DNA from 2 places in the Flavobacterium sp. SOK18b genome. Region 2 is predicted to be linked to the other one. Evidence: riboswitches for the same ligand, from Rfam matches in the RefSeq annotation. Region 2 holds a riboswitch; the other holds the start of a gene.
What was found. A riboswitch is a leader RNA that binds a small molecule or an ion and turns the genes downstream of it on or off. The one in region 2 is predicted to bind cobalamin.
Positions count from the first base shown of each region.

Region 1 (16,434 bases), on a different contig from region 2:
TTTCTTTTTTATTACATCCAATAAAAATTGAAATCATCACAATAAAAAGGGTGCGCTGTATGGAAATTCTCATGGCTTAATTTTTCGCTTGACGCAAAGGTAAATTAAAATTATAAAATTTCTTGTTTATTTTTGGTAGTAAAAAATTGAACAAATACTATATTTACATCATGAATAAGCCAACAAATAAAAGTTGTTCAAATTGTGGAGCGGCTTTTTTATGTCTTGTTGAAAACAGTTGTGTTACTTGCTGGTGTTATGATTTTCCTGTGGTGCATGTATCAGATGTTAAAAAAGATTGTATGTGTCCTTCTTGCCTAGAAAGGAGTTTGCAATTTCAAAAAGATAGTAGTAATGAAAAAGCATCAACAAAAATAGTGACTAACAAAAAGTTAGATTGAAGTAAAAAGGGTCTGGGATACAGTACTGATTTTCCATTTGAAAGTAGAAAAAGAATTTTATAAAGAAAGAAACAAAGAATGATATATTTAATAACTGGTGGTGAACGTTCAGGAAAGAGCAGTTATGCTGAAAGTTTAGCCAAAGAACGTTCCAGCAATCCTATATATGTAGCAACTGCTAGAAAATGGGATGCTAATTTTCAAGAACGAATTGACAGGCATCAAAAAGACAGAGACGAACGATGGGTCAACATTGAAAAAGAAAAGTTTTTAAGTGAAATTGATTTTACAGGTAAAGTAGCCGTAATAGACTGTGTCACGCTTTGGTTAACTAATTTTTTTGTGGATACTAAAAATGATGTTTCTCAGTGTCTGGAACAAGCAAAAGCTGAAATTGATGCTCTTGCAAAACAACAAAACACTACCATTATCATAGTTACTAATGAAATAGGAATGGGCCTTCATGCTGATACCGCTATAGGTAGAAAATTCACAGAGTTGCAAGGATGGATGAACCAGTATATTGCTAAAACGGCAGATACCGTTGTGTTGATGGTATCTGGAATACCCGTTGAAATTAAAAAAGCTCCATGACTCATTTAGAAGAAATTATACAATCTCGCAGAGATACACGTCATTTTACTAACGATGAAGTTCCTGATAAAGTTCTTCAAAAAGCTTTGCAGGCAGGTCATTACGCACCATCTGTAGGACTCACTGATGCGACTAAATATTTCTTGATTAAGTCTCCCCAAATCAAGCATGCAATTAAAGAATTGTTTTTAGAATATGATAAAAAAGCAATAAACTTAACCGATGATGAAACTCAAAAAGAAACCTACAAGGCCTTAAAGCTAGAAGCTATTGAGGAAGCTCCCGTGGGATTAGTAATAGCTTATGACAGATCTGTACTCAATAATTTTACAATAGGTACAGTAGGAAGTAATGAATCTATAAAATTTAGTGCGGTTTGTGCGGCTCAAAACATTTGGCTTTCGCTAACAGAACAAGGATATTCCATGGGATGGGTGTCAATATTAAATTACCACCAATTCAAAACCATTCTAGGATTACCAGAACACATGGAGCCTTTGGGATATTTTTGTGTTGGCAAACCAGCTACAAATTATGAAAACCAGCCCATGCTGCAACTACTCAATTGGAAACAAAAGTCAAAAATTCCTTTAGTTGAAGAAATTTCAGTTTTACATCATATTAAATCTGAAAAAAATTCATGGCAATCTACAAGTTTTGAAATAGAAATACTAGCAAAACAACTTCAAGAAAAGATCGATTCTAAGACTAAGCCTACCGGTTCATTGGGTATCTTAGAAAAACTGGCTTTGCAAATAGGCACCGTTTTTCAATCTCTTGAACCCCAAATACGAAACCCCAATATAGTAGTTTTTGCTGCTGATCATGGAATAGCAAATCATGGAGTTAGTGCTTATCCGCAAGATGTTACTAGGCAAATGGTGACTAATTTTTTAGCGGGTGGAGCAGCAATTAATGTATTTTGCAAGCAGCACAACATTGAACTGTCTATTGTAGATGCTGGCGTAAATTATGATTTTCCTATTAACACAAAACTGATTTCAAACAAAATAGCAATGGGTACTCAGTCTTTTTTACAAGGACCTGCAATGAGTGCAATAGAACTAGAACTATGTTTTAAAAAAGGGAGTGATGTTGTGGCTGCGATTGCTAAAAATGGGTCTAATTGCATTGGTTTTGGCGAAATGGGAATTGGGAACACCGCTACAGCTTCACTTTTGATGAGTGTTTTGATGAATCTGCCGGTTTCTGAATGCGTGGGTAAAGGCACAGGGATAAATGATACCCAACTGCAACATAAAATTGCAATTCTGGAAAAATGTAGCGAAAATTATAATGGGCCACAAGATTTAGAGAGTTTACTTGCTTATTTTGGAGGATTCGAAATCATGCAACTGGCAGGCGGAATGCTAAAAGCAAAAGTAGAGAATATGCTCATTCTTGTAGATGGATTCATAAGTTCAGTAGCTTTTTTAGTGGCTTACACTAAAAACAAATTGGTTTTAGAAAATGCTATTTTTTGCCACTCCTCAGCAGAGCAAGCACACCAAAAAATTCTTGATTTTTTTAACGTTCGTTCAGTGTTGCAACTTGATTTACGTTTGGGAGAGGGTACGGGTTGTGCTCTGGCTCTTCCCATTTTGGAATCGGCAGTTGCTTTTTTAAACGATATGGCCAGTTTTGAATCGGCTCAAGTAGACTCTAAAAACACAAATTAATATTATAAATTTGGCTTAGCTAAAGCATAAAAATGAAAAAAGAAGTACACATATTTTTTACAGCATTGATGTTTTATACCCGTATTCCGTGTCCTAAAAATATCGATCATAACCCGGATTATTTAAACAAGGCATCCCGATATTTCCCTTTAATTGGTTGGATTGTGGGTGCTATGGCTTTTATAGTCTATGCTGCGGCCTCTTGGTTGTGGAATGCTGAGATTGGTATTGTCCTTTCGATGATTGCAAGCATATTGATTACTGGTGCTTTTCATGAAGATGGTTTTGCAGATGTGTGTGACGGATTTGGCGGTGGTTGGACCAAAACTAAGATTTTGACCATTATGAAAGATAGCGCTATCGGTGCTTATGGCGCAATTGGTTTGGTGTTGCTTTTTTTGCTAAAGTTTATGAGTCTAGTCACTATAGTCAAAAGTGAATCGCTATTTACAAACTACCATGCATTTTTCACTTTTTTATTAGTTTTTATAACAGGACATGCTCTTAGTAGATTTGCTGCAATATCAATTGTTTTTACGCATGAATATTCTCGTGAGGATGCTTCTAGTAAAAGCAAGCCCATTGCTCAAAGTTTCTCAAGTAAAGAGGTTATTGGAGCAGCATTTTTTGGATTGCTTCCACTGATTGTGATGTCTTTTTATCAAATAGCATTTCTCTTGGTTTTAGTACCAATATTTCTTACTCGATTTTTTCTAGCCCGTTATTTTCAAAAATGGATTGACGGCTACACCGGAGATTGTCTAGGAGCCACACAACAAGTTTGTGAAGTTATTTTTTATCTTTCAATTAGTGCATTATGGAAATTTATTTAGTTAGACATACCGAGACCGTTTGCGAAAAAGGAATTTGCTACGGCCAATCTGATGTTGAAATTGCGACGCCTTATGAAGCTGTTTTTGATGCTATTTTAAAGCAATTGCCGCAGGATGCATTACTTTTTTCGAGTCCTTTACAGCGTTGTACCATTTTAGCAAAACACATTCAAAATAATTTCGCTATTGCAAATGTGACGCTGGATGAACGATTGATGGAAATGAATTTTGGCGATTGGGAGTTGAAAAATTGGGACAGCATTCCACCCGACGTTTTCACCCCATGGATGACTGATTTTGTCAATGTTTCTGTACCAAACGGCGAATCATTTTTAGACCTCCATAATAGAGTATTGGATTTCATGGAAAATACACTGGATTCCGCTACCACAAAACCCATTATAATTGTAGCACATGGAGGGGTTATTAGGAGCTTTTTGTGTGCAGTTTCTGGCTTGCCCTTACAAGATGCTTTTCAGAATAAAGTAGATTTTGGCGCTGTTGTACGTCTTACTTTATAAAATTATCATTTTTTTTGGTGATTTTCTCATTATAATTTTATCTTTGCTGGCGTAATGAGGTTGTGATTTGATTATTTTCGAATCGCATTAAAAGGGAAGAAAGTGATTGAAAAGCATTTTCTTTAGTTTTTTTCACAATTTATAAGGTGAAATTACTATGGGAAATTCCACCTTCAAAAAGCTAGCGCTGTACCCGCAACTGTAAGCTATAAAGATTGATGTTATCTACAATACCATTGTCCGCCGCGGCGGATGAGAAGGTCAACATCAAGACGCGAGCCAGGAGACCTGCCTATTGCACAGAGTATCAAACTTTCGGGAAAAAAAGTTTGGGTATGGGTCATTCTATGCTTTTCTCCCATTTACTAAATTTTACATTATTAAAATGAAAAAAAAGATCATTCGCATGAGTGCGATTGCGTTGTTTTTTGCTATGAATTCGTATGCACAAGAACAAGAGTCAGAACAATTGAATGAGGTAGTCGTATCTGATTCAAAATTTGCTTTATCCAAAGAAAAATCCGGGAAAGTTATTGTGAAAATTACGGCCAATGACTTAAAACAGAAGTCGGGACAATCACTGGCAGCCGTACTTAGTACTGTGGCAGGTGTTGAAATCAATGGCAATCAAAGCCGTAATGGTAAAGATTTAGGAATTTACATTAGAGGTGGAAGAAACCATCAAGTTTTAATTTTAATTGATGGTGTGCCAGTTACAGATGCGTCAGGTATTAGTTTATCGTATGATTTAAGACTTTTACCCATAGAGCAAATAGAAAGTATTGAAATCATGAAAGGGGCATCAAGTACGCTTTATGGTTCTGGAGCTGCTACAGGAGTGATTAATATTACTTTGAAAAAAGCAGCTAAAAAAGCTATCGCTGGTAATGCATATGTGAATATGGGAACACAAACCACTGCAAAAAATCCAAATTATAATGTACAAGATTTTAGTCAAGGATTTGTTGTTAATGGTGGCGGAAAAAAAGTAAACTATTTTGCTTCGCTAAATAGTACTGAAACTACCGGAATCTCTGAAGCCAAACCCGTAAATTCAAATACTGAATTTGAGAAAGATGGTTTTTCAAGAATCAACTCCGTGATCAAAATTGGAATCAAATCTACAGAACGTTTTTCGGTTGATTTTTTTGCAAATTATGACAAATTAAAAAATGATTTCGATTCAGGTTCTTTTGCTGATGATCTCAACAATTATAGTGCTTCTAGACAATTTAGAGCTGGCTTTACGCCAAAATACAAATACAATAAAGGAGAGTTTGTTGTAAATGCTGCAGGAAATGTGATTGAAAGAGATAATTTTAGCTTTAACTCTCTGTTTTTGGCTAAATCAAGAAGTGTAAATGTAGATGCATTCAACAAATACGAGTTTTCATCACAGTTATTTTTAGTAACAGGAGCACAATTTCAGTTTCATGAAATGTCAAATACAAGTCAATATGACGCCATTACTACTGATGTTGCAAAGTTTAACATGATCGATCCTTATGCTACAGCAGTATATAATTCGGATTTTGGGTTAAACTTAAATGCGGGTTTACGTTACAATATACATAGTAAATACGGTAATAATTTGGTGTACAACATTAATCCATCTTTTAATCTTTCTAGCAATCTTAAATTGCTGGCATCCTACAGCACAGCATTTGTAGCTCCTAGTTTATATCAATTGTACTCTCCGTACGGAGATTTAAATTTAGCTCCAGAAAATGATGTCACTACCGAGTTTGGTTTTGATTGGAGTGTATTAAATAAAAAATTGGTGATTAATGCAGTAGGTTTTCAAAGAGAAGAGACAGATGCCATAGGATTTGACTTGGTTACTTATAAATATTTTAATGTATTAGGAAAAAATAAGGTACAAGGATTCGAAACAATGATTGGTTATTCCTTTACAGATAAAATTAAGTTCAATGCAAATTATACCTTTACAGAGCTTGAAAAACAATCTCGTGTTTTAAATCCAAAACAGAAAGTGAACGCTAATGTAGATATTCAAGCTACTTCAAGATTAGCCTTGAATTTTTCATATCAATTTGTATCTACTCGTTATGTAGAGTTTACAACATATCCAGCTCCTACATTTGATCCCGTTTTAAATGTTGATTTTCTTAAAGATTATCAATTAATAAACACTAATATTAGATATGAATTGATTAAAAACCGTCTTAATCTTTTTGGGGCGGTTGATAATATTTTGGACAAGGATTTTGTAGAGTCTAGAGGTTACGCTACACGTGGAAGAAACTTTAAAATAGGAATGAATTTTCTATTTTAATTGAAAATAATTGTTTGTTAAATTGGAAAAAAAAGCGAGACTCAGTGATGAACGTCTCGCTTTTTTGTTATTATTTGTTTTATTTTAAATCAGCTACAAATGAGAGGATTGTAGTAGCAATTTGATCTTGTTTCTTATCATCAGTCAGGTAGGCTCTGTCAGATGAATTTGAAAGGTAACCTAGTTCAATGAGTACTGCAGGTGACACTGATTTTTTTAAAATTAAAAAAGGTGCTTTTTTAATTTCAGATGGAGCTACCACATTACTTTGTAAAAATTTAGTGCGCAATTCATTAGCGATTTCAATTGATTGATCGTTAACTAATGACTCATTAGCCACATAAAACTCCATTCCTGATTTTACTTCATTGCGACTTTGATTGACGTGTAAGGATATAACTAAGTTGGGTTTAATTTTATTGATGAAATCTGCACGGTCGGAGAGGGATACAAATTGGTCATCATTTCGAGTAAAATGGATTGTTACATTCTCATTTTTATTTAAAAATTTTATTTTCTTAGATATCTGTTCTACAATTTGCTTTTCGGTACTAGTAATTGAAGTGGCACCAAAATCAGTACCGCCATGCCCAGCATCAATAACTACGTGAATTTGCTTGTTGTTCTCTACACTTGGTTTTACAAATGCTAGCGATACCATAGTAGCGCAAGCTAAAAAGAAAGGAATAGCTTTTTTCATTGGTTTTCAGTTTTAGAAGTTAATCTATATAAACTTACAAAAACCACTAATTATTGCATGCTTTTAAATTATTTTACATAAAAGATTGTTTAGCAATCATTTTGTAAAATAGATAAAAAAAATGCCACAAATTCAAAGGGTTGGATCTTCAAATTTGTGGCAAAAAATTAAGTTCTAAATTTTTTATTCTAATGCTTTTAGCAATCCTTCAGGAGCTTTTTCAATATACATTTGGTTCAATCCGTTTACGGCTTGTGAGCTACTGAATTCTTCATAATCAGCTCTTTGTTTTTGAGATATAAGACGACCTGTTCCTGTAATTTTTGCAATTGCAGTTTTCAATAAAGGTTCATCAACATCTCCTAAAACGCCCAGGGTACTTATAGTTTCTTTTTGCAAGAAATCAGGTTGTAAACCATTTTGATAATCTCCAAAACCAACCGAATTAACAATTTTTAATACAATAGGTTGCATAGCATATCTGTGCTTTGGATTTCTGTTGTCTGATCCAAATCCTGGAGAGTCATACAAGGTTACTGAACCTACATTTTTCCCAACGGTAACATCACCTATTTGAATCACGTTGATGTGTGGTTCTAATCCGTTAATTACTAGCTCACTTGCAGATGCTGAACTTGCACTTGTAAGAATATAAACTTTGGTTAAGTTTAAACTATTGATTGCGGCATTATCTATTTTATCAGTAAAATAATTATATAAAGCATCAGGATTCTCTGACTCAAAGTAATCATTGATTTCCTTATTCCATTGTTGTTTTGCAAATACCTTACCCTTAAACTGTCCTGTAATCATACTTGCTAAACGTGTTGCTGTTTGCACAGATCCTCCGCCATTGTAACGCAAATCAAGAACCAAATCTGTAACACCTTCTGACTTTAATGAAGCAAAAGCTTCGTTTAATTTCGTGTCAAAATTTGCTGTAAAAGCGTTGTACATCAAATACCCTATTTTGTGTGTACCTGAAGTAATTACTTTGTTTACCAAAATAGGATTTTCTGTTAAGACTGTTTTTGTAAGGGCTATGTTTTTTCCATTAGTTACAAATGCGCCTCCTGATATATCAGCCATGTTAAGCGTATAATCATTATTAGATCCAAAAAGTAAAGACTGATAATTACTTACTGTAAGTGGAGTTCCATTCACTGCTGTAAAAACATCTCCTCTTTTAATATCTTTAGTAGCTGCATTAGAACCCGGAATAATATAGCGTACAAATCCGAAAATTTCTGATGAGCCAGTTGATTTTCTGCTTAAACCAAACTCAACTCCGTTATTGTTAGTAGTTCCTTGAAATTGTCCTTCTAGCTCTAAATAATCATCAACAATCCAACTGAATCTGTCTTTGTTAGCGTCTACCCGAAGCGCTTCAAATAAACTTTCTGGGGTATTAAAAGTTTGTAAAAAATTATTTAAATTGGTCTGATCTGCAAATCTTGTTTCATCAAGATTGGGAACTTCATCTGTCCATAAATAGTATTGATTCATGCCTTTCCAGACAAAATCTTGTATTTCAAGTGTAGCTGGAGCTGCTACATCGTCATTGTCTTGACACCCTTGTAGCACAAAAAGTGTAATGAGTAACAGTAGGGGAATTTTAAAGTAGGTTTTCATAGGTTTGGTTTATATCCTTATTAACGTAAAAATACTAACTTTAGTTTTAATTTAATAATTTATGTTACAAAATAACTTTTCAATCGTCTTGTATCTATAAGTTGTTAGTAAAACGTGTATGAACCAAAGCGAATTTGTAGTCTTGATCTCTCCATTTAAGGACAAAGTCTTTAGGCTAGCCAAGCGATTATTGCTCAGTAAAGAGGAGGCCGAAGACGCAACGCAAGAGGTTTTGACTAAGTTGTGGTCAAAAAATGATTCTTTAAATAAGTACGGTAGCGTTGAGGCATTTGCAATGACCATGACTAAGAATTTTTGTTTGGATCAACTGAAATCAAAACGAGCTAATAATGAATCATTAGTTCATTCTAATTATGTAGATACTGCACCAAGTCTTGAAAAAAAATTAGAAGATCAAGATAGTCTTAAGTGGGTTGATACTTGTTTAGCTCAATTACCTGAACAGCAACGCATTATTGTTCAATTACGCGATGTAGAGCAATACGAGTTTGAAGAAATTGCTTCATTGTTACAAATGAAAGAAAGCGCAGTACGAGTTTCACTTTCTAGAGCGCGAAAAATAATTAGGGAATACATTATAAAGACACACACCCATGGAAATCAATAAAATTGAGACACTTTTAGAAAAATACTTTGAAGGTGTAACAAGTATTGCCGAAGAGAATGAATTAAGTATTTATTTTTCTTCAAGCGATGTTGCACAACATTTAATACAATACCAACATTTTTTTAAGGGTCTTGATCAGTCAAAAAAAGAGCAGTTTACCCGTATTGTTCCTTTTTATGAACAAAAAAGGCCTGTATTATGGCTTTCCATTGCAGCTTCTGTAGTCGTTGCTGTAGGAGTAGGAAGCTATGCTTTTTTAAATACTGATACTACGCCACCAAAGTCAGATTTAGGAACCTATGAGGATCCCAAAGTTGCCTTTGAAGCTACACAAAAAGCCTTGTCTTTATTATCGAATAATATTAATGTTGGCATAGAAAGTGTACTATATCTAGAGGAGTATCAAATTGCAAAAAATAAAGTATTTAAAAAACCAGTAAGAAAATAAGGCAGTTAAAAAACGCTAGCCTTTTTCAGTTCACATTTAATCATTAATTATCATTTATATCATGAAATCAATCAATCAAAAGGTGCCATTGAGCACAACGAACACAAAAGCTTTTAGCACTATTCAAAAGACATTTACAAAAATTGTGGTAACACTGGCGCTTTTTTTGGCCACAAATTCACTTTTTGCACAAACAGCATTTGACAAATTTGACGGTCAAGTAGAGGTCAAGTCATTTATTGTCAACAAAAAAATGTTTGACTTAATGAGCAAAGTAAAGATGGATGCATCCGATAAAGAAATGCAGCAATACTTAGCTTTAATTAAAAAATTAGACAACTTGAGGGTTTTTACAACCAAGAGTACTCGCGTAGAGGGCGAAATGAAACTAGCAGCTGATAAGTACATTAAAACAGCGGGTTTAGAAGAGTTAATGCGAGTAAATGATAATGGTAGAAATGTAAAAATCCTTGTAAAATCAGGTGCTGGAGATACACAGATACGTGAGTTGTTGATGTTTATTGAAGGAGCAAAAAATGAAGATACTGTTTTAATGTCATTGACTGGGGACTTTGATTTGAATGAAATTTCAGTGTTGACCGATAAAATGCGCATTCCAGGTGGCGACGATTTGAAAAAAGCAAGTAAAGGTAAAAAGTAAGATGAAACTACGATACGGAATTCCCGCACTACTGGCTTTATTTTTGGTAAGTTGCAACAACGAGCCGTCTTTGCAAAAATATTTTGTAGAACATTCAGAAGATAAAAATTTTATTGCCTTAGATGTTTCTCCCGAAATATTGAATGTAGACAAGGCTAAGTTATCTGTAGCTCAAACCGAGGCTTTACAATCTTTTGATAAAATGAACATCTTAGCTTTTAATGCTAATGCGACAAATAAAGCCGAATTTGAAGCAGAGCGCGCAAAAGTAAATCTAATTTTAAAGGACAAAAAGTACCAGCAATTGATGAAATTTGGCTCAGGTAAAGAAGGCGCTTCAGTAAGTTTTGTGGGTACTGATGAGCATATTGAAGAGTTTATTTTTTTTGCCAATAAGAATGAAAATGGTTTTGCCGTTGTACGTGTGACAGGTGACGACATGAATCCCACGGCTGTTATGACCATGATGAGTGTGTTACAACAATCAAATATTGATATGGCTCAATTAAAACCCTTACAGCAATTAATGAAATAATTATTGCTACAAAAAAAGTAAAGCGTCATGAACTCTTGTTGATGACGCTTTTTTTTAGACTTATCTTTTTTTGATAAATAGAATCAATCCCAGGATACTCACTATTAAAATTGCAAGTGCGGCCAAAATCATTGCAGCATCACGCACATTTTTGCCCGCCCAATCTAAAAACAAAAATTTGTGTAGAATTGCAAAAGAATAACCTTCTCTTTTATCTGCGTTTTCTACTTTTGCGGCTAATCTTGAGGTGGCTGTTTCTATAAAATAAGTAGTATTTTCTGGTGTGTCATAAGCAAGTTTTACCACAGGCAAACGCTTGTTTACAAACCCATACTCGCGACTTTCAAATTCGTAAATGGTTTTAGTTTCAACCAATTTTGCGTTTTGTAAAGAAGTTTCAGGTTCATCAGTTTCAGGGATCATTTCGCAACAAGCGGCTTTTGGTGCGCCACCTGTAAAATAATGAGCCAAAAATTCAGCATATTTCACATCCAGATTAGGCGTGATTTGATTGGTTTGTGCGTTGATGTAAACTATTTCTAGCGGTTGTTTGTCTTTCTTTTCCCATTTTGATTCGGGTGCGCTTATGGCTGTATTGGTCTTTGCTGCTTGCTTAGGAAGTAGTTGACAACGGTAGTACAAACTGTCTTGAAATGCTATCATAGTTGCATTTTCAAACCGATTCCAATCTAGTTTTAAATCAGTAAGTGAAGTTGTAAGTACTTCGGTTTTAAAGCTAGGTCCGTACACCATTTGCGATAGCGTGTACGGATCCCATTTGGTAGTGGCATGGTAGGCACCGCTAAACGCAAAGGTTAAGGTAAATAATGAAATCCAAATCCCGATTTGTCGGTGGTATCGGCGGATGCCTTTTTTGGGATCAAGCGCATCACTTTTTTTGAATTGTTTCCAGAAAAGACCGTAAATCAAGAGTCCGCTTATTGCTGAAAAAGAGATGACAGACAAAAGTAAAATCATGATTATGATGCGTAAACTGTTATTAGAAATCGCATCAATAAAGGACCAATTGTGAAAGGTATCGAAGAACCAAATAAAAATTTGACGCGATTTCGGGTTGAAAGTAGCTAGTTTACTTGAGGCGGTTTCTACGTAAACTTGCATTTCATCGTCACGATCAAAACTCAGTTGGTATACGGGCAAGTAGCGGTTGACGTATTTGTATTGACTGGTGAATTCCGTGAGGACTTTGCTGTTTGAAATGCTGCTGGTGCTGTCTTGTAAAAAGTAACGCGCTAGAACTTCGGCGTATTTTTGATCACCGTTTTCAAGTTTTTGAGCACTGGTTGCGTCAAAATACAGTAGGGCTCCTGATTCGGTTTTTACTTGATAATAGGTTTTATGGTTCAGGTTTACAAGGCGAAAGTTTTTGAACGTTTTGAGCTGGTTTTTTTGTAAAACCTCTTTCAACGTCAATGGCAATTGACCCGGCTTGATGATGGTTTGTGGTAGTTCTTGATTGGCGATTTCGGGTTTGAAAAAATGCGCCATAAACGGATGCATGATTCCTGAAAGTGTCCAAAAGATAACGGGAATAATTGTAATTATGGCAAAAGTTCGGTGCCACGCGTAGACGTGCTGCTTGATTTTTTTGATCCATTTGGAATCTTTTTTTCGTGTAGATGCCTTTTGATTTTCTTTTTTCATTTTGTGTTTTTTTTAGCCCGGATAGGAGCGATATCCTTTTTTGAGGCCTTTTTTTGGCCTCAAAAAAGATAAAGCGGATAGCCGGATAAGCTCCTGATAATTATTTTTTTAACGATAAATTGTACTGCAATCCCATCATGAAAATGCGGGGTGCGGCGGCGGTATACGTAGCCTGATCAATTGTGGCATTGCCCCGAGAGACATTGGTAGCATACAATTTATCGGTCAAGTTCATGATATTTGTAAAAAATTCAACTTGTTTGTAGCGGTAGCCTAATCGAGCATTAAAAAGGGTGTAACCCGCGTAGGAAACAGTATTGATTTGGTTTTGAAACCAGCTTGATACGTACTGACACTCTAGCGCTGCACGGAAGTTAGGGAACCATTTTGGATAGTAATTGAGCTCAGAATTAGCAATCCATCGCGGTGCGCTCGGCATGTCAAAGCCGTCGAGTTTTTGAACCGCATCGGTGCTTCGTTTGGAAACAGTAAAGTCGATAAATTCATGGCGCGCATAGGTTCCGCCAAGGCGAAATGCAAGCTGTGAGGACGGATTGTATTGTAGTCCAAGTTCAATTCCTCTATGGCTTGTTTTTCCAGCTGATTGGGTATCGGTTGAATTGTCAGGTTGGCGAATGCTCAATAATTCATTGCGACCATCAAGTACATACAAGGCAAAATCTAGTGTCAACTTGTTTTTTAGTAAATTGCTATAACCGCCAATTTCGTAGTTTGAAAAATGTGCCGCATCGAGATCCGTGTAAAATTGTACGGGCGTAACTCCAGGTTTTGGCCGGAATAAAGTGGTTACTGATGGCGGTGAAAATCCTTGAGAATAATTGGCATACAAGCCAACGTTAGTAAGCGGATTGTAGTTGATACCCGCTTTAAAGGTAAGTTGATCGTAGGTTTTGGCTCCCGAACTAGCATTGATGTTATTAGTGTAATCAATTTTGATGTAGTCGTAGCGCGCCCCTGTGGTTACTGTTACTTTTGAAAGCGGTTGAAAATTGTATTGCACATAGCCTGAATTGTTGTAAATGGTGGCATTGTAATTCGAAATGCGTAAGTCTGGTCGAACTTCTAAAATTTGATACTTGTTTACCGTCTTTCCATCCGGATTTCGGTTTGCTTGTAGTTTAATTTGGTGCGAAAAATAATCGTTTGGTGACCTATCGTAAGTAGTTCCGGCGATTAGTTTAGAGTTTAAAAACGAAAATCCTTGCGTGTGCTGCGCTACGATTCCGTAACTTTTAAAATCGTTCGAATTGATTTCGCCAGTTGCTTTTGTAGGGTCGTTGGTTGCTGATGGAGTAGGATTCCATCGAATGCCGTAGCTTGGATTTTGTCCTAATTTATTGTCTCGGTGGTAAACTGTTACAACCGTTTGACTGTTCTCAGACCACTCTTTTTCAAGTGTTAAACGGCTGCGCAAAGCCTCTGATTTTCGGTAGGTAAAATCGGTTGTACTTTTGTACGAACGGCTTTTAAAGTCTTGTTCGTTCACGCTGCCCGTCATGTCCGAGTAGTATTGACTGTAAAAAGTACTGCTAATCAAACGGAGACTATTGCTGAAATTATATTGGAATTTAGCGTTCAAATTGTTTTTGTTGTAATCAGAAAAAGTGAGCCAACTGTTAGTTTGGTCTGTGCTTACACCCGAAATAGCAAACGAAAATTTACCTACGGTAGCGCTGCCAAAGGCTTGCAGGTTGCGATAGCCGTATTGATCTGCTTGAATCCCTACTTTAAACTCGGGATCGCGGCTTGGTTTTACAGTAATAAAATTTACTGTTCCTCCCACAGCTTCTGGACCGTAAAGCGACGAAGCGGGTCCTTTGATCACTTCTAGATTTTGTAAATTAAACGGATTCATTTCAAGCAACGCATTGTGGTTGAAAACCCCGAGTGGTCGAATGGGCAAGCCGTCTTCGAGATACAAATAATACGGACTCAAACCCATAGGTTGCCTGATGGACATTCCGTGCTGTTCGTTGCCTAGATTCGTCATCATGACGCCTGGTGTTTTATTTACAATTTCGAAAGCAGAAGTCGCTTTGGTTTCTTGAATGAGTTTTGTAGATAGTTTAGAAATTGCCATTGGCACTTCACTTCGTTTGGCCTTGCCACGGTTGGCGGTAATTACGACTTCGTTTAGGTTTTCGACCGCAGCAGTATCTATTTGGATTTTTTGTTGCGCAAATCCAACTTGTAATGCCAATAGCATTACAAAAAGTATATTTTTCATTTTTTTTGAATGGTAAAAAGGATCTTATTTCAGTGAAATACAAACCTGAATACTAGTCTAATGCTTAGTAAATAGGTTGCAATATGGTAAGGAGCTAGTAGTACAATTGCACAGTGACCCAGAACTAATAGTTCAGAGTTGTTTGTTGCAAATGCTAAAAAATAGGGCAGTCCTTATGAAATCAAATAAGCGGGAGGGCGAAAAGTGAAGGTCGAAAAGGAAGCTGTTTTTTTTGCTTCGGTGGTACTGATTTTTACAATTGGAAGAATAGGCTCCACAAGCGCAAATTCATTGGAGATCAATTCGCGAACATAAACTAAATCTGTTTTTTCTTTCAGATTATTTTGCATGCGTTTCTCATTATCAGTGTAGCGTTTTAAACTTTTTTGCAGTTCGCAACGTCCGTTACAACTATTAAAAACCATTTTGCGTTGCACACAAATGGTTTTGGCAATTTCAACTTGATTCAATTTAAAGTTCACGTACGTGAGAAAGTTACCCAAGGATGGCATTAGAACAATACAAGATAATAGTATGATACAAACTTTTTTCACTCTGTTTTTTACTACTGCAAAAGTAACGCATCAAGACAAATTAAAGAAATCACAAACGTTAATATTTTCTTGGTGCATCAAGATGTCCTTTCAGAACTTTAACAAGCAATCAAGTCAAGATGTAATACTAGTAATTTCAAAAAACATTTTTTAAATATCACTAAAAGTGGGTATTGTGTAAGCGTTTTTTTACACGTAACATTACATCTTAGAAAAAACAAAAAATAAATTAAAACCATGAGTACTTTATTCAGTTGCAAACCCGTTCCAAAAAAAAATGAAGGTTTTTACTTTTACTTAGGAGCATTTATTTTATCTGTAAAATGCGCGTTGTTGCTATCCCTTATTGTACTTTATATATTTTAATTGAGAGAGACATTGAAAAGTGTTATTCGGCATAGCGCGCTAGAGATTTTTGAATAACACTTTTCATTTGATTGCGGAAATATTCAGGTCGTATCACTTCAAGACCACTGCCAAAACCAAGAAAAATACGTGCTAATTCATAATTTGGAATCACAAATAAGTTAATAATAATGCTGCCGTCTTCATTTTGTTTGATCAACCTTTGTGAATTATGCATGGGTTTAGTAAGTACATAAGGAGCATTTAGGGCATCAATCCAGAGTTCAAATCGATTGGGACTCAAACCCGTATTTACAGTCACTCCCACCACATTTTTGTAATACGTGTCCGCATTAAAATTTTCTTTTAAATGAGGCATATTAAAATCATAGTCAATAGCAATGATTCTATCCAGTGCCAAATTAGTTATGGGGTGGTTTTTCTTTCTTCTTCCTATCAAGAACCATCTGTTGTTGAATTCTTTCAATATAAATCCATGAAAATGAAATACCGTTTCCTCCCTTAAGAATCATAAAACTTTGTAGTTTAAATTGGGAAAACAGTTTGGGTTATTTTAATTACAAAAACAGGTATTTATACGCTGTTTTTGTAATTTGTTTTTATTATTTTTGAGAAATACCTTATGGAAAATAGAATACAAGAGAGTTAGTTCTAATTAGTCTTGAGAATATGA
Region 1 covers NZ_QKNZ01000029.1:1,809-18,242, reverse strand. Annotated here, with positions in the region: gene DNC80_RS06370 (ABC transporter substrate-binding protein) at 1-73, opposite strand, end outside; gene DNC80_RS06365 (cysteine-rich CWC family protein) at 147-401, shown strand; gene cobU (bifunctional adenosylcobinamide kinase/adenosylcobinamide-phosphate guanylyltransferase) at 480-995, shown strand; gene cobT (nicotinate-nucleotide--dimethylbenzimidazole phosphoribosyltransferase) at 992-2,674, shown strand; gene DNC80_RS06350 (adenosylcobinamide-GDP ribazoletransferase) at 2,707-3,507, shown strand; gene cobC (alpha-ribazole phosphatase) at 3,492-4,028, shown strand; cobalamin riboswitch at 4,069-4,339, shown strand; gene DNC80_RS06340 (TonB-dependent siderophore receptor) at 4,414-6,324, shown strand; gene DNC80_RS06335 (N-acetylmuramoyl-L-alanine amidase) at 6,404-7,024, opposite strand; gene DNC80_RS06330 (S41 family peptidase) at 7,208-8,656, opposite strand; gene DNC80_RS06325 (RNA polymerase sigma factor) at 8,775-9,284, shown strand; gene DNC80_RS06320 (hypothetical protein) at 9,271-9,732, shown strand; gene DNC80_RS06315 (DUF4252 domain-containing protein) at 9,794-10,393, shown strand; gene DNC80_RS06310 (DUF4252 domain-containing protein) at 10,395-10,928, shown strand; gene DNC80_RS06305 (PepSY-associated TM helix domain-containing protein) at 10,989-12,593, opposite strand; gene DNC80_RS06300 (TonB-dependent receptor) at 12,694-14,841, opposite strand; gene DNC80_RS15975 (hypothetical protein) at 15,015-15,311, opposite strand; gene DNC80_RS06290 (YafY family protein) at 15,784-16,227, opposite strand.
Region 1: it holds a riboswitch for cobalamin, as region 2 does, so the genes downstream of both, DNC80_RS06340 (TonB-dependent siderophore receptor) here and metE (5-methyltetrahydropteroyltriglutamate--homocysteine S-methyltransferase) in region 2, are expected to answer to the same signal.

Region 2 (16,434 bases):
AAAGGTAGCGCGATCAAAGGAGTTGAAATTGGTGTTCGCATCACAAAAGGAATTGGCTTGATCTATCAAATCAAAAAGTAAGACTTTTGTTTTTGAATTATTGGTATTCAATTTTTCAAGTACAACTTTTAAAGAAGATAAACTCGCTTTAGCTTCAGGGATCGATTGATTGGCAATTGGCGAATCGAAGCCGGTGATGCCAAGAGTTAAAATTCGGTACACTTCCATTTTGCTGGCATCAATAACATAATCAGGGCTGATAGTGATTGCGGATAAATGCTCTTTGACTTGTGCAATTAAACCTTTTAAAACGGCAATTTCTCTTTTTAAAGTATTGGAATTACTAGCAGCGTATTGCGGGTAAATTAGTTCTTCAATAACTTGAAAACCACTTGGCGACAAGAATTTGTTTTCTTCTACTTCCAATTCATCGAGTGCTGGCCCGTTGATAAATCGTGCAGGATCTGGTGTAAAGTATTCGATAGCCCATTCTATTTTTTTATACGCAATACGACTGGTTTCAAATGATTTTTGTAGTTGTTTTTGATTTGGATTTTCGGTAGCTACTTTTTCAAAAGCAAGTATTTCTTGATTTAGTTCCTCTAAATTAGATAACAGTTCTTCTTGAATGGTTAAACTAGTATATTGTTTTTGACAAGAAAAAAATAGCAGGAATAGGGGCAGCAGTTTTAATAGCGGTTTCATGTTGCGGATTGTATTAAATGCAAAAACAACCCAAAATTTTGGGTTGTTTTTTATATCAATAGTTGAGGTAATTATCTTTGTACGTTTCGGATGATTAGGGTTTGACCACCTTCTTTGTTTGTATTTAATCCACTACCATCAGCATTTAAAAAAGCATCTTTTTGCCATGTATGTGGATGTATGTTTACGATAAATGTATTCGGAACACCAATTACATCTGAAATGTCTTCCATTGCGCCATATTCCCAACTTCCAAAACGCATTTCATTAGCTTGGTTGTAAGCTGTATTCCAGGCAGCATCAGTTCTTTTGTGATTCATTGTCAACCAAGGTTTGTTCACTTTTGAAGCAATGTTGTATTGCCAGATATAAGAATCATGTTTTGCGGCAGTGTAGAATGAATCTCCATCTTCTTGAGTGTATACAAAGTTTTCGGTAACACATAAGTTATCCGGATTGATAATCCCAGTTCCTGGAGTAGAATCGCCTTCAATAACTAATTCTAATTTTCCAATAAGTGGGTTGGCATCATTTAATACTAATTTATACACACGTCCCCACATTGTATAACCCGCTACAGGAGCGTTTGAACTTGCTTGTCCGGTTGCGGTAAAGTACAATTCTCTATTGTTTTTTGCAGATCCTTTTCTGTAATCTACATCTTCAACTCTAGAAAAACGGATGGCTCCTAATTCATTAACTGTTGTGTTGATTACCGCACCCGTTAAGTTTTTAGCATTTGGAATTTCTACAAAAGATACATCAAATGAGGTTCCTACATTCATGCTAGTCTCTACTTGGTTTCCATCGTTTCTTTTTAACGCGTATAATTTACCGTTAGATAAGTCACCAACAGTTGAACTCATATACATAATTACTTGGCCAGCACTTGCGTGAGAAGTTGAATACGATTGATCTTCTCCAATAATAATCACGGTTTTCCCAGGGTAAGCATCCTTAGGTAGTGGAACAGCATTTTCCATACTTGCTTTTCCTAAAGCTGGTAAAACTCTGTCGGCTCTATTTTTCATACTTGTAAGTCCTAATGGGTCAATACCATGAACCATACTTTCTTCACCACTTTCTCCAGCAGTTAAAAACAAAGGTCCAAATCCATGGATTGCTGGTGAAGCTAAAGTTGCTGAACATAATCGGGTTAATCCGCCCACAGCGTCAACAATATAATCTCCTTTTACAGGCTTAAGAGTTTTGTCTAAATATACTCTTGATACAGATTTTAAAATTTCATGATTAGTGATCATAATGTAACCATCGCTTGCAGGATCTTTCATTAATCCAGCACCATCAGGTTGAGCACCATAAACAAAAGCTGGTGATTGTGCCAATACATCTGAACTACTTAATAAGGAAGTAATCTGTAAGTTTTCAAAGCCTTCTTTTGCTACCGCCAATGCTGGAACTGTAGAAACATTTGAAAAATTAATGGCTGTGTTTACGCTAGGAGTTTCATTTTTGTCGTCTTGACAGCCTACTACTGCAGCTAACAAAACCGATGATAATGCTATTTTTTTTAAATAATGCTGATTCATGATAATTGTGTTTAGTTTGTTTGAATGCAAAACTATCGTAACAATCCGAATCTTAGTTTAGGTCAATATTGTTGATTCATCAATAAAATGTTACTCCAAGATTAACACATCGTAAACCTGTTAATTTAAGGTAAAATTAAGATTGCTTACATGATTTGTAAGATTTATATATTTGAATAGTAGTATTTCAAACTTGTGATTTAGTATGTGAGGTTTTTATCTTTTTGTTTCTTTTGTTACCAAGGTAGAATGTGATGTAAGTAAACCATGCTGATAGTACAGGAGTTATGAGTATTGCTTTTAAGGGTGTGCTTATGACTTGAGTTGCTTTGCTATATTCGTTTTTCAAGGAATTGTGCGTATGGTTTTCATCGAATTTATTAGATATTCTAAGGAAGGATTTTCAAAATTTATCGTAAGTTTACAACCCTTTTAGCAACTTAAATTAGTAGTGATGCAAGAATTTTGGATTTATTTTCAAATAGGATTAAAACACGTTTTAGACATTCATGCTTATGATCATGTTTTGTTTTTAATAGCTTTGGCGGTGCCATATTCGTTTAAAGACTGGAAACGAATTATCTTGTTAGTCACTTTATTTACTATTGGTCACACCATGGCTTTGATGCTTTCCGTTTTTGGAATTATAGCCATAAAAGTAAATGTGGTTGAGCTTTTAATTCCCATCACAATTTTGATTACTGCATTGTTCAATTTGTTTACGGCTGGCAAGTCCAGTAAAAAAGAAAGTATAAACTTAATATTTTTTATCACACTTTTCTTTGGGATTATTCATGGTTTGGGGTTTTCTAACTATTTCAAATCTATTTTAGGTGGCGATGCTGCCTCAAAAATGTTGCCTTTGGCTGAGTTTGCCCTGGGAATTGAGGCCGCTCAAATTACAGTAGTTTTTGTGGTATTGATTCTCTCTTATATTGTGCAGACTATTTTTAGATTCTCTAAACGAGATTGGACACTGGTAATGTCCTCTTTTATTGTAGGAGTTGTTATCCCGTTGATTGTTGAAAGTGAAATTTGGAACCGATAAAATGAGTGAAAAAAAATTAAATAAATACGACAAAGCCTATTTGCGAATTGCAAAAGAATGGAGTTTACTATCCTATTGCCAACGAAAAAAAGTAGGAGCCATCATTGTGCGGGATCGAATGATCATTTCTGATGGATACAATGGTACACCAAGTGGTTTTGATAATTGTTGTGAAGATGATGAAGGACTTACCCGCTGGGATGTTTTGCATGCCGAAGCCAATGCTATTTTAAAAGTAGCGCGTTCTACGCAATCATGTGAGGGTGCTACATTGTACATTACACTTTCCCCATGCAAAGAATGCAGTAAGTTAATTTACCAGTCGGGTATAAAAAGAGTAGTGTATCATTCTGGTTATCGTGATGATTCTGGAATTCAGTTTTTAATAAAAGCAGGCGTAGAGGTGGAACACATACCAATAATGGAAGAATAAATGAAATTCAATACAAAATATTTGCCTCTTATTATATTTGCTACACTGGCTATTGGTGTGCTACTTGGCGGATTATTGAATTTCCCCAATGCATCAGGTTTAATTGGGAAAAATAATGCCAAAAACAAACTAAATAAACTCATTGATTTTATTGATGATGAATATGTAGATGCTGTAAATACAGATTCTATAGTGAATCTTACCGTTGATAATATTCTCGCACAACTTGATCCGCATTCTGTTTACATTTCGCCTAGTGACCAGCAAGAAGTGGTTGAAAGTATGCAAGGAAATTTTGTGGGAATAGGAGTGAATTTTTACATGTTTAAGGATTCTGTCGCAGTAATAAAACCGGTTGAAAATGGTCCTTCGGCAAAAGCTGGAATTCAAGCAGGAGACAGAATTTTATACGCTGGAAAGACAAAGCTTTATGGTAGAAAACTTCCTTCTGACAGCTTGTTTTCTCAACTCAAAGGAACAGTTGGTTCCTCTGTAGAGCTCACCGTTTATAGAAAAAGCACCAAACAAAAACTAAAATTTAAAATAAAAAGAGATGTAATTCCTTTAAACAGTATTGATGTGGCTATGCTAATCAATCCTACTACAGGGTACATTAAAATAAATAGATTTTCAGAGACCACTTATGATGAATTTATGAAAGGTCTAGGAAAACTCAAAAAACAAGGAGCAAAGTCCTTAGTTATTGACGTTCGGGATAATGGAGGCGGTTATATGGAAGAGGCGATTGCTATCACGGATGAATTGCTATCTGACAAGCAACTTATTGTTTTTACCAAAAACAAGAACGGAAAAGTGATCAAAACTTTTGCAACAGCAAACGGTCAATTCGAAAAAGGAAAACTGACTGTTCTTATCAATGAAAATAGCGCATCGGCCAGTGAAATTCTTGCAGGCGCCATTCAGGACAACGATAGAGGTAGTATCGTAGGTCGACGTTCTTTTGGGAAAGGTCTAGTGCAGCGAGAAATGCCTTTTGCTGACGGATCATCGGTGCGTCTTACTATAGCGCGCTATTACACTCCTTCGGGACGATCCATTCAAAAACCGTATACAAAAGGTAAAGAGGAATATTTTAAAGAGTCAGAAACCCGATTTGAAAATGGAGAGTTGTATGATAAAGACAGTATTAAAGTAGCTGATACTCTAAAATACAAAACTAAAAAAGGAAGGATAGTGTATGGCGGTGGCGGTATTGTTCCGGATGTTTTTGTGCCTATTGAGGTAGAACATAGCAGTCAAAGTACAGGGTATTTACTGCAGTCTGGCATCGTGGGGAATTATGTTTTTGAGGATTTAGACGCTCACAAAAAAGAGTTCAAAGGTCTTGCTTATAAAGCGCTCCAAGAAAAAATTAGCACTTCGGATTATTATTTTAATAAGTTTCAAAAATTCATTCTTGATAACGGTCTCGATATTCAATTTTCTAAAAGCAAATCCCTAGTCAAAAGATTTCTTACTGCAGAGTACGCAAGACAGTTGTTTGGAGAGAACAAATATTATGAAGTTATTCTTAAAGAAGATTCTATGCTCAAAGAAGCATTAAAATTAAAATGATTTAAAACTAGAAGTGTTTTAAATGGAAATCCTACTTACAAGCTTTATTAAGATAAGGTTGGTTTTATTACTCCTTTAATTTGTAATCGAATGATAATCAAATCGATTGTAAATTAATTTAAATAATTGGAGATTTAGGTTTGCTAATAGGAGAACCTAAAAGGAAATGAGAAATTTCTTTATCCAAAAAAAGGATGTGCTAAAAATCAAGCGCATCCTTTAATGTATTTCAAAATTAAATTTATTGTATTACGAATTTGTGTTTGATTTTTCTTCAATCTTTTTGGAAACTCTAAAAATAAGAAGAATTAATACAGCACATAATGAGGCTGCAATACCAATAAACGCAACGATGCTTTCTCCCTGAAATGGGTTTTTAAAATCTAGTAATGTAACATTAAAGACGATTAAAGCAAGTGCCAAAAATACCAGTATGTTAGTGAAAATTTTCATAAATGAGTTTGTTGTTTAAATCTTAGTGTACTGAAAAAGATAGAAGTAAATTCTATGTGACCAATTAAAATTAGGCTGTAAAATTATTAAATTTTATATTAAAGAAACAAACCTTTAACATTAGCAGCAAATAATTTAACAGCAATTGCTAATAATACTACTCCAAAAGTCTTGCGGATCACTCCAAGTCCATTTTCGCCTAACATCTTTTCAATTTTTGAAGACGATTTTAGTACAATATATACTAAAATAATGTTCAAGAATATGGCTATGACAATATTAATAGTAAAAAACTGTGAACGTAAAGAAAGCAAGGTAGTCATGGTTCCTGCTCCAGCAATCAAAGGAAAGGCAAGTGGAACAATAGATGCTGAACTGGCTTCTTCATCGCGATAAATACGAATGCCTAAGATCATTTCTAAGGCTAGGAAAAAAAGAACAAAAGAACCTGCAACTGCAAATGAATTGACATCGATTCCAATTAACTTTAAAAGTTCTTCTCCCGCAAAAAGGAAAACAATCATAATTACTCCTGCTACGATGGAGGCTTTCTCAGATTCGATGTGACCGTGTTTAGCACGAAGATCAACAATGATTGGGATAGATCCCACAATGTCAATTACGGCAAAAAGAACCATGCTCACGGTAATTATTTCTCTTATGTCTAGCTGCATAATATTGGTTTTAATGATGCAAAAGTATTCATTTTTGATGGTTAGCGGGTTCAATCTTGTATTATTTTAAGGTCAAGTTAAAAATATTTTGAATTATAAAGTAGAAGTCAAGCCTTCCGTTTTTGCTAAATTCTTTTTTTTGATTTTCAGTGCTTCATTTTTAAATTTCTTTGAATACCTTTGCAGCATGTTTCAACTAGGAAAAACCATCGTCTCAGAAGACTTACTCGAAAAAGATTTTGTTTGCAATCTAACTGCCTGCAAGGGAGCTTGTTGTGTAGATGGTGACGCTGGTGCGCCATTAAGCGAGGAAGAAACAAAAATCCTGGAGTCTATTTATCCAAAAGTAAAACCCTTTTTGCGCAAGCAGGGTATTGCGGCTATTGAAGCGCAGGGAACTTGGGTAACCGGAACGGATGGTGAACTGGAAACACCTCTAATTGACAATAAAGATTGTGCTTATGTTATCTTTGACGGCAAGACTGCTTTATGCGGTATTGAGCAAGCCTACAATCAAGGCATCATCGATTGGAAAAAACCCGTTTCTTGTCATTTATATCCAGTTCGTGTAAAAGATTTTACAGAGTTTGCAGCTGTAAATTATGACAAATGGGACATTTGTGATGCTGCCTGTTCACTTGGGCAAGAGTTAGAGGTACCAGTGTATAAGTTTGTCAAAGAAGCTTTGGTACGCAAGTTTGGTGAAGACTGGTATGCAGAACTAGAGACTGTTGCTCAAGAGCACTTAAACAATTCAAAATAGCACAAAACTACCCCACAATTTTAATTTTTTAAACCCTATATTTTACAGTGGCTAACGCCGTTTTGTAAAATACAATCTATTGATATTCAAATTTTTACAAATAAAGCTATAAACGATAATTTTTCTTTTCGTTGTTAAAAACTAGGGCCGATTGTGAATAAGTTTGGCTTTTAAATCCAGCAATATTTCACAACCTTTGTAATCCTCAGATCGAATAGAATTTCGTTAAAATCACAACAAAATAAAACAATACAATGACACAAGTGGAACCTATTTTACAAGAAAACAAAAATCGCTTCGTAATTTTTCCTATCAAGCACCATGATATTTGGGAATGGTACAAGAAAATGGAAGCTAGTTTTTGGACTGCTGAAGAAATTGATTTATCGCAGGATTTAAATGACTGGAATAACAAACTTTCTGATGAAGAGCGTTATTTTGTAAAGCATATTTTAGCATTTTTTGCTGCTTCAGATGGGATTGTAAACGAGAATTTAGCGGAGAATTTTGTAAACGAGGTACAATATGCTGAGGCAAAGTTTTTTTATGGCTTTCAAATCATGATGGAAAACATTCATAGTGAAACATATTCGCTATTGATTGATACTTACGTGAAAGACGAAGCTGAGAAAGATGAGTTGTTCAATGCGCTTGAAGTTTTTCCTGCTATTAAGAAAAAAGCAGACTGGGCTTTGAAATGGATTGAATCTGATTCGTTTGCAGAGCGTTTGATTGCTTTTGCAGCTGTTGAAGGTATCTTTTTCTCAGGTGCATTTTGTTCAATTTACTGGTTGAAAAAGCGTGGTTTAATGCCAGGACTTACCTTTTCGAACGAATTGATTTCACGTGACGAAGGAGTACACTGTGATTTTGCGGTTCACTTGCACAACCACCACTTGGTTAACAAAGTACCAAAAGACAGAATTAGAGAAATCATTGTGGATGCCTTGAACATTGAAAGAGAGTTCATCACGGAGTCGTTACCAGTATCTTTAATTGGTATGAACGCAGGCTTGATGACACAGTACTTGGAGTTTGTTGCAGATCGTTTATTAGTAGAATTAGGTTGCGACAGAGAATACAATACGGCTAATCCTTTTGATTTTATGGATATGATCTCATTGCAAGGAAAAACCAACTTCTTCGAGAAAAAAGTGGCTGAATACCAAAAAGCAGGTGTGATGAACACCGATGAAGAAGCACAAAAAATAACATTCGACGCTGATTTTTAATCGGTTTTGAATATACCTACTACCTTCCTAGCCCCGATGGAAGGGAAAATCCTTTTTAGTCCTGATTTTTCTCAGGACTAAAAAGATTGGAATGACAGCGGGATAAGCTCCCGAAAATAAAGAAACTGAACTTTATGCCAAATCAGTACCCACCAATAGTAGTTGCTGCCACAAAAGTTGTGGTGGTCATGCTGCGAAATAATAAACAAATAACTAAAAACAGCGAAGGGATTTTCTGTTTTAAAAAAAAGAAAAAGTATGTACGTAGTAAAAAGAGACGGGCACAAAGAGCCAGTGATGTTTGACAAAATCACAGATAGAATTAAAAAACTATGCTATGGTTTGAATGATTTAGTAGATGCTGTAAAAGTAGCAATGCGTGTTATTGAAGGGCTTTATGATGGGGTTTCAACATCAGAATTAGATAATCTTGCTGCCGAAACTGCTGCCTCAATGACTATTGCGCACCCAGATTACGCACAGTTGGCCGCTCGTATTGCGATCTCAAATTTACATTCGAATACTAAGAAATCATTCTCAGAAACGATGAATGATATGTTCCATTATGTAAACCCAAGAAATGGGCAATACGCTCCATTACTGTCTGAGGAAGTACATAAAGTGATTATGGAAAATTCAGAGTTTTTAGACTCGCACATTATATACAACAGAGATTTCAACTACGATTATTTTGGTTTTAAAACACTAGAAAGATCGTATTTGCTTAAAATAAACGGCAAAATTGTAGAGCGTCCGCAGCATATGTTGATGCGTGTATCGGTGGGAATTCATTTAGATGATTTGAAATCGGTTATTGAAACCTACGACTTAATGTCGAAAAAATTCTTTACCCATGCTACGCCTACCTTATTTAATGCGGGTACGCCAAAACCTCAAATGTCGAGCTGTTTCCTATTGGCGATGCAAGATGATAGTATTGATGGGATTTATGATACGTTGAAACAAACGGCTAAAATTTCGCAATCAGCAGGAGGAATTGGGCTTTCAATTCACAACGTTAGAGCAACAGGATCCTATATTCGTGGAACAAACGGAACCTCAAACGGGATTGTTCCGATGTTGCGTGTGTTTAATGATACGGCGCGTTACGTAGATCAAGGAGGCGGAAAACGTAAAGGAAGTTTTGCTATTTACATAGAAACTTGGCATGCTGATATCTTTGATTTCCTTGACTTGAAAAAGAATACCGGAAAAGAAGAAATGCGTGCAAGAGATTTGTTTTTTGCGATGTGGACTTCGGATTTATTCATGAAACGTGTGCAAGAAGATGGATTATGGACCCTAATGTGTCCTAATGAATGTCCGGGCTTGTATGATGTGCATGGAGAAGAGTTTGAAAAAATGTACACCGATTATGAAAAAGCGGGTAAAGGTAGAAAAACCATCAAAGCACATGAATTGTGGGAGAAAATTCTAGAGTCGCAAATTGAGACCGGAACGCCTTACATGTTGTACAAAGATGCAGCCAACCGCAAATCAAACCAAAAAAATCTAGGGACTATTCGTTCATCGAATTTGTGTACTGAGATTATGGAGTTTACTTCTAAAGATGAAATTGCAGTATGTAACTTGGCTTCATTGTCATTACCGATGTTTGTTGAAAACGGAGCATTCAATCACGATTTGTTTTATACAGTAACTAAGCGCGTAACGCGCAACTTAAATAAAGTAATTGACAGGAATTATTATCCGGTTAAAGAAGGAGAAAATTCTAATAAACGCCACCGTCCAATTGGTTTAGGAGTTCAAGGACTCGCAGACGCATTTATTATGTTGCGTTTGCCGTTTACAAGTGAAGAAGCTAAAAAACTGAATCAAGAAATTTTTGAAACCATGTACTTTGCGGCCGTAACAGCATCAATGGAAATGGCTAAAGAAGAAGGGCCGTATTCAAGTTTTGCGGGATCTCCTATTTCACAAGGGGAATTTCAGTACAATTTATGGGGATTAACCGATGCTGATTTATCAGGACGTTGGGACTGGTCGTCGCTTCGTAAAGAAGTAATGGAGCACGGTGTGCGCAACTCCTTGTTAGTGGCACCAATGCCTACTGCATCTACATCTCAAATCTTGGGTAACAACGAAGCATTCGAACCGTATACTTCAAATATTTACACCAGACGTGTACTTTCGGGTGAGTTTATTGTGGTAAACAAACACTTGCTTCACGATTTAGTAGAGCGTGGCTTGTGGAACGAAACCCTGAAACAAGAGTTAATGCGTAATAACGGATCTGTGCAAGCGCTTGATATTCCTCAGGATTTAAAAGAATTGTACAAAACCGTTTGGGAAATGTCTATGAAAGACATTATCGATATGTCCCGCCAGCGTGGGTATTTTGTAGATCAGTCGCAGTCGTTGAACTTGTTCATGCAAAATGCTAATTATGCTAAATTAACTTCCATGCACTTTTATGCCTGGCAATCAGGTCTTAAAACCGGAATGTATTATTTAAGAACAAAAGCGGCCGTTGATGCTATTAAATTCACCTTAAACAACGATAAAAAAGCAGAACCTATTGAGGTAAAACAAGCTCCAGTGCAAGAGCGTTTGCAGAGTATTGCTGTTTTGAACGAACCTGTAGAAATGAGCCCTGAAGAATATAGAGCCATGATCGAACTAGCTAAAAATGCTGGTCCAGAAGATTGTGAAATGTGTGGATCGTAAATAATAAAAAGAGTATTTAATATTTATAAAAACAGCTATCATTTTTGGTAGCTGTTTTTTTTAGGAGCTATTTCCTGCTATTCGTTACAATCTTATACGCCATCCCGAGGTTTCGGGACCGGCTTATAAGGATTTCCACTGCTATCAGGGCTAGGAATTGACGGTTTTGAAAAGACATTTGCTAGTTTCAGTGATACATCTGCTGAGTTGGATTCGCGCAAGAGGATTGGTTTTAGAACGTTAAAGTGCGAATTTAGCAACACTCTCCCTAAATAGTGTAACTCCAGGAGTCGTATGTGCGTGTACCTTTGTAGATATGCAATATGCAAATAACAACAAGGCTGCTACGTTACTTTACGAAGTAGCAAAACACCCTAAAAAAATAAAAATGGAAACTACAGCATTAACTATTTCGGCGGATTTGTTAGCGTCCAGAACCAAGCGATTTTTAAACTTGCTCATTGATTTGTTTATTGTTTACTTGTTCACCATCGGCATTGGAGCACTCATTAACGGGATAGGAGTTGTAACAGGGAATTATGAAGTTGCAGATTGGATTATCAATTTATCACCCACAGAAAACGCTTTGTTTGGGATGATAGTGATGTTTTTTTACTATTTCATTATGGAGTTTTATTTGTCTAGAACTTTTGGGAAATACTTCACTAAAACGCTAGTTGTAAAACCTAATGGCAGCAAACCAAACCTAAAAAGTATACTAATTAGAACCTTAGTGCGATTCATTCCTGTTGAGATAGTTTCCTTTTTAAACAGCAATTCAAGAGGTTGGCATGATACATTATCAGAAACCTATGTGGTCAATAAGCATGAATTTTTAGCAAAAGCGAGCTGGTTCAATCCATCTGACCAAAGAGCAGTTTGATATTAGTTTCTCATAAAAAGTAAACCCAGTAGATTTTAAATCTACTGGGTTTTTTAAATTCAATTAAACCGTTACAGTATTATTTACTGTAATTCTCATTTCTTGAGCTGCCGCTACCATTTCGATTAAGGCCTTTTTGGTTTCTTCCCAATGACGGGTTTTTAAACCGCAATCTGGATTGACCCAAAGTTGGTCAATAGGAATTACTGCCGAAGCTTTTTCTAATAATTGCACCATTTCGGTACGCGAAGGAACGCGAGGTGAGTGAATATCATATACGCCTGGACCGATTTCGTTTGGATAATTAAAATCAGCAAAAGCATCCAGTAAATCCATTTGTGAACGCGAGCACTCTATGGTAATTACATCCGCATCCATGTCGGCTATATTCTGGATGATATCGTTGAATTCGCTGTAGCACATGTGCGTATGAATCTGGGTGTCATCTTTTACACCACTTGCCGAAATTCTAAACGCTTTTACCGCCCAATCCAAATAGGTTGCCCATTCTTCTTTTCGTAAAGGCAATCCCTCTCTAATAGCAGGTTCGTCTATTTGAATAATCTTAATTCCTGCGTTTTCTAAATCGACAACTTCATCTCTAATCGCCAATGCAATTTGAGTACAGGTTTCTGAACGAGGTTGATCGTTACGGACAAAAGACCATTGCAAAATAGTTACGGGGCCTGTTAGCATTCCTTTTACCCATTTTGGAGTAAGGGATTGTGCAAAAGCGGACCATTTTACAGTCATTGGATTTGGACGCGAAACATCGCCATAAATAACTGGAGGTTTCACACAACGGCTACCGTAACTTTGTACCCAGCCGTTTTTGGTAAACGTAAATCCATCGAGTTGTTCTCCAAAATATTCTACCATGTCATTGCGTTCAAATTCTCCATGAACTAGCACATCAATACCGGATTCTTCTTGAAAACGAATTGTTTCTTCAGTTTCCTTTTGGAGTAAATCATCGTATTGTTGTTGATTTAGTTCGCCTTTTTTGAATTTCGCTCTCCAGCTGCGCACTTCGGTAGTTTGCGGGAAAGAACCAATAGTTGTAGTTGGAAACAAAGGAAGATTCAATACGTCTATTTGTTTTTCTCTACGAACTGAAAACGGATTTTGTCTTTGGTCATCGCCTTTGGTGATACCTGCCACACGATTTTTTACCGCATCATTATGGATCAATTTTGATGTTTTTCGGTTTTCATTAGCAATCGTGTTTTGATCAAAACGGACAGAATTGCTGACGTCTATTTCATTCGAGGCAAAATATTTAAGCAGTACTATTTCCTCTGTTTTTTGTTTGGCAAAAGCCAGCCATTGTTTAATTTCTGGTGTTAATGTTGCGTTGTTGGTTTCTAACTCCAAATCGCAAGGACTGTGAATCAAAGAACAAGACGGAGCAATTAAGATTCTGTTTTCACCAAGTGCATCCGTGGCTTTTTTGATAAGCGCTAAAGATTTTTTGAAATCATTTTTCCAAATATTTCTTCCATCTACAACACCAAGCGAGAGATTTACATTAGCTGATAATTGTCCTGACTCCAGAATGTCATCTAACTGGGAATGACAACGCACCAAGTCTAAATGCAAAGTGTGGACAGGTAATGCGAGAACAGTTTCAAGATTTTCTCCAAAACAATCAAAATAATTAGCAAGAATCAGTTTGATTTTAGGAAAACGTTTGTTGATTTCGGTATATACATAAGTGAAGGCATTTCTTTCTTTATCAGTTAGATTCAAAGCCAAAAATGGTTCGTCAAATTGAATCCATTCCACATTTTCAGCTTCTAATTTTTGAAGAATTTCAAAATATACGGGCAGCAATTTATCGATTAAATCAATTCTATGAAAACCTTGTTCTTTTTCTTTTCCAAGAAGTAAATAGGTAACAGGTCCTATTAGTACTGGTTTAGTTCTAATTCCTAAAATAGTAGCTTCTTTGAATTCGTCGATTATTTTTTCGGAGAATAACTTGAACTCTTGATCTTTTGTGAATTCGGGTACGATATAATGATAATTGGTGTCAAACCATTTAGTCATTTCCATAGCAACTACATCTTGTCCCTCTTTTTGTGAACCTCTGGCCATGGCAAAATACAAATCGGTACGAGAGCTTGTTTTGGCTAATTCTTGATAACGTTTAGGAATAACGCCTAATGTAAGTGATAAATCCAGTACTTGATCGTAAAACGAAAAATCGTTAGAAGGGATTAAATCGATTCCAGCCTCGGCTTGTAATTGCCAGTTTTCCTTGCGGATAGATGCGCCTACAGCCAAAAGTTCGTCTACTGAAATTTTCCCTGCCCAGTACGATTCGCAGGCTTTTTTTAATTCTCTGTTGCTACCAATTCGCGGATAGCCAAGATTGTTTGTTAGCATGTTGTTGCTTTTTAAATGATGAATAAATCAATTAAAAGCTCTTGATGCATTTCAGAATGTTTATTAGAAATGAAAAGTAGAAAGGAGAATACGTTGCAAAAGAGAAATGCACAATAAGGCATAAATAGTTATGCTTATTGTGTTTAGAACGCACCATACCTGACTATTGCTTCAAATCGCGAAAGCATTGTCAATTCGATAAAAGGCAGGTCTCCTGACTTGTAACATTTTTATCATCCTTCCCATTTGCCATTGGCAAACAGTGGATTTTTTTTCAGATAAAAACTTTTTGTGTTACTTACAGTTGCGCGACAGTTCGTGATTTACACACGATTCCCTATTAATCTACAGTTAAGTAAAACCCTTATCGGTTGATGAAGAAATAAATTAAGAACTTAAATAAAGCGCTAAAGTAGCACTAATTCTTTGATTTTTTTCGATAGGTTTATTAATTTGTTATTTTTAGTACATGGTATTAATAGGATTCTGTACCTTATATTTTTCATGTGATTAAGTTATACCTAACCGTATTTCACTTGATAATGTATCTATTTCTGCTATCTTTGGAAAGAAATTTTAAAAAGTAATGATGAACTGGGAACAACTTTTATCACTTAAACGTCAAGGCGACAAAGGCAAACGATTGCGTGTGGAACAAGACGATACCCGCTTGGGTTTTGAAGTAGATTATGATCGAATCATTTTTTCTGCGGCGTTTAGAAGTTTACAAGATAAAACACAAGTTATTCCATTATCCAAGACAGATTTTGTGCATACCAGATTAACGCATAGTCTGGAAGTATCAGTAGTTGGGCGTTCTTTGGGTCGTTTGGTAGGGAAAAAAATTATCGAAAAATACCCGCATTTAAAAGAGGCGCACGGCTATCATATGAATGATTTTGGGGCAATTGTGGCGGCAGCATCATTGGCGCACGATATTGGGAATCCACCTTTTGGACATTCGGGTGAAAAAGCCATTGGAGAGTATTTTTCGATAGGAAACGGACAAAAATACAAAGAACAACTTACCGCAAAAGAGTGGCAAGATTTAATTGATTTTGAAGGTAATGCCAATGGTTTTTCGGTACTTACCGCAAGTCGTCCTGGAATTGAAGGAGGACTTCGTATTTCGTATGCAACTTTGGGCGCTTTTATGAAATATCCTAAAGAGAGTTTGCCTAAAAAACCAACCAAAAATATCGCTGATAAAAAATATGGTTTTTTTCAAACTGATAGAGCTTTTTTTGAAGAAGTAGCGCAAGATATGGGTTTAATTCCCAATAAATTAGGTTTGGATATGGGGTTTGAACGCCATCCTTTGGCCTATCTTGTTGAGGCTGCTGATGATATTTGTTATACCATCATCGATTTTGAGGACGGAATGAATCTAGGTTTGGTTTCGGAGGATTTTGCTTTGGAATACCTTATAAAATTAGTAAAAGATAGTATTGATACTTCCAAGTACAAAACACTTGAAACTAAAGAAGACCGAATAAGCTATTTGCGCGCATTAGCTATTGGCAGTTTAATCAGCGATGCCGTAAAAGTTTTTGTTGAAAACGAAGAGCTCATTTTGCAAGGAAAATTTCCTTATGCCCTAATGGATAAAAGCAAATACAAAGCTCAGATGGATGATATTATCAAGATCAGTGTCGAGAAAATCTATCAAAGTCGTGAAGTGATCGAAAAAGAAATTGTAGGCTATCAAATTATACAAACCTTATTAGATAAATTTATTACCGCATTTGATAATAATTATAATGGTGTAGCCTCTAATTATGATACCTTAATTTTAAAGATGTTGCCAGAAAAGCATCAATTAGAAAAAGACAATTTATACGGTCGTTTGTTGCATATTTGTCATTTTATTTCCTTGTTAACTGATGGTAATGCATTGTTGTTCTATAAAACAATAACCGCTGCTAAAAGTTAAAATTCAAAGAATAAAGGGTTTAATTGTTGAAATTTAAATTATAATATTTAGTTTTGCATTTATAACTAATTACGTGATTTTATGAAAAAAAATTTACTTTATTTAATAT
Region 2 covers NZ_QKNZ01000020.1:2,664-19,097, reverse strand. Annotated here, with positions in the region: gene DNC80_RS04525 (cytochrome-c peroxidase) at 1-705, opposite strand, end outside; gene DNC80_RS04520 (hypothetical protein) at 777-2,255, opposite strand; gene DNC80_RS04515 (HupE/UreJ family protein) at 2,710-3,303, shown strand; gene DNC80_RS04510 (dCMP deaminase family protein) at 3,305-3,736, shown strand; gene DNC80_RS04505 (S41 family peptidase) at 3,737-5,311, shown strand; gene DNC80_RS04500 (hypothetical protein) at 5,561-5,764, opposite strand; gene DNC80_RS04495 (MarC family protein) at 5,863-6,438, opposite strand; gene DNC80_RS04490 (DUF3109 family protein) at 6,626-7,201, shown strand; gene DNC80_RS04485 (ribonucleotide-diphosphate reductase subunit beta) at 7,456-8,433, shown strand; gene DNC80_RS04480 (ribonucleoside-diphosphate reductase subunit alpha) at 8,692-11,121, shown strand; gene DNC80_RS04475 (RDD family protein) at 11,510-12,004, shown strand; gene metE (5-methyltetrahydropteroyltriglutamate--homocysteine S-methyltransferase) at 12,068-14,392, opposite strand; cobalamin riboswitch at 14,579-14,773, opposite strand; gene dgt (dGTP triphosphohydrolase) at 14,982-16,325, shown strand; gene DNC80_RS04460 (T9SS-dependent M36 family metallopeptidase) at 16,407-16,434, shown strand, end outside.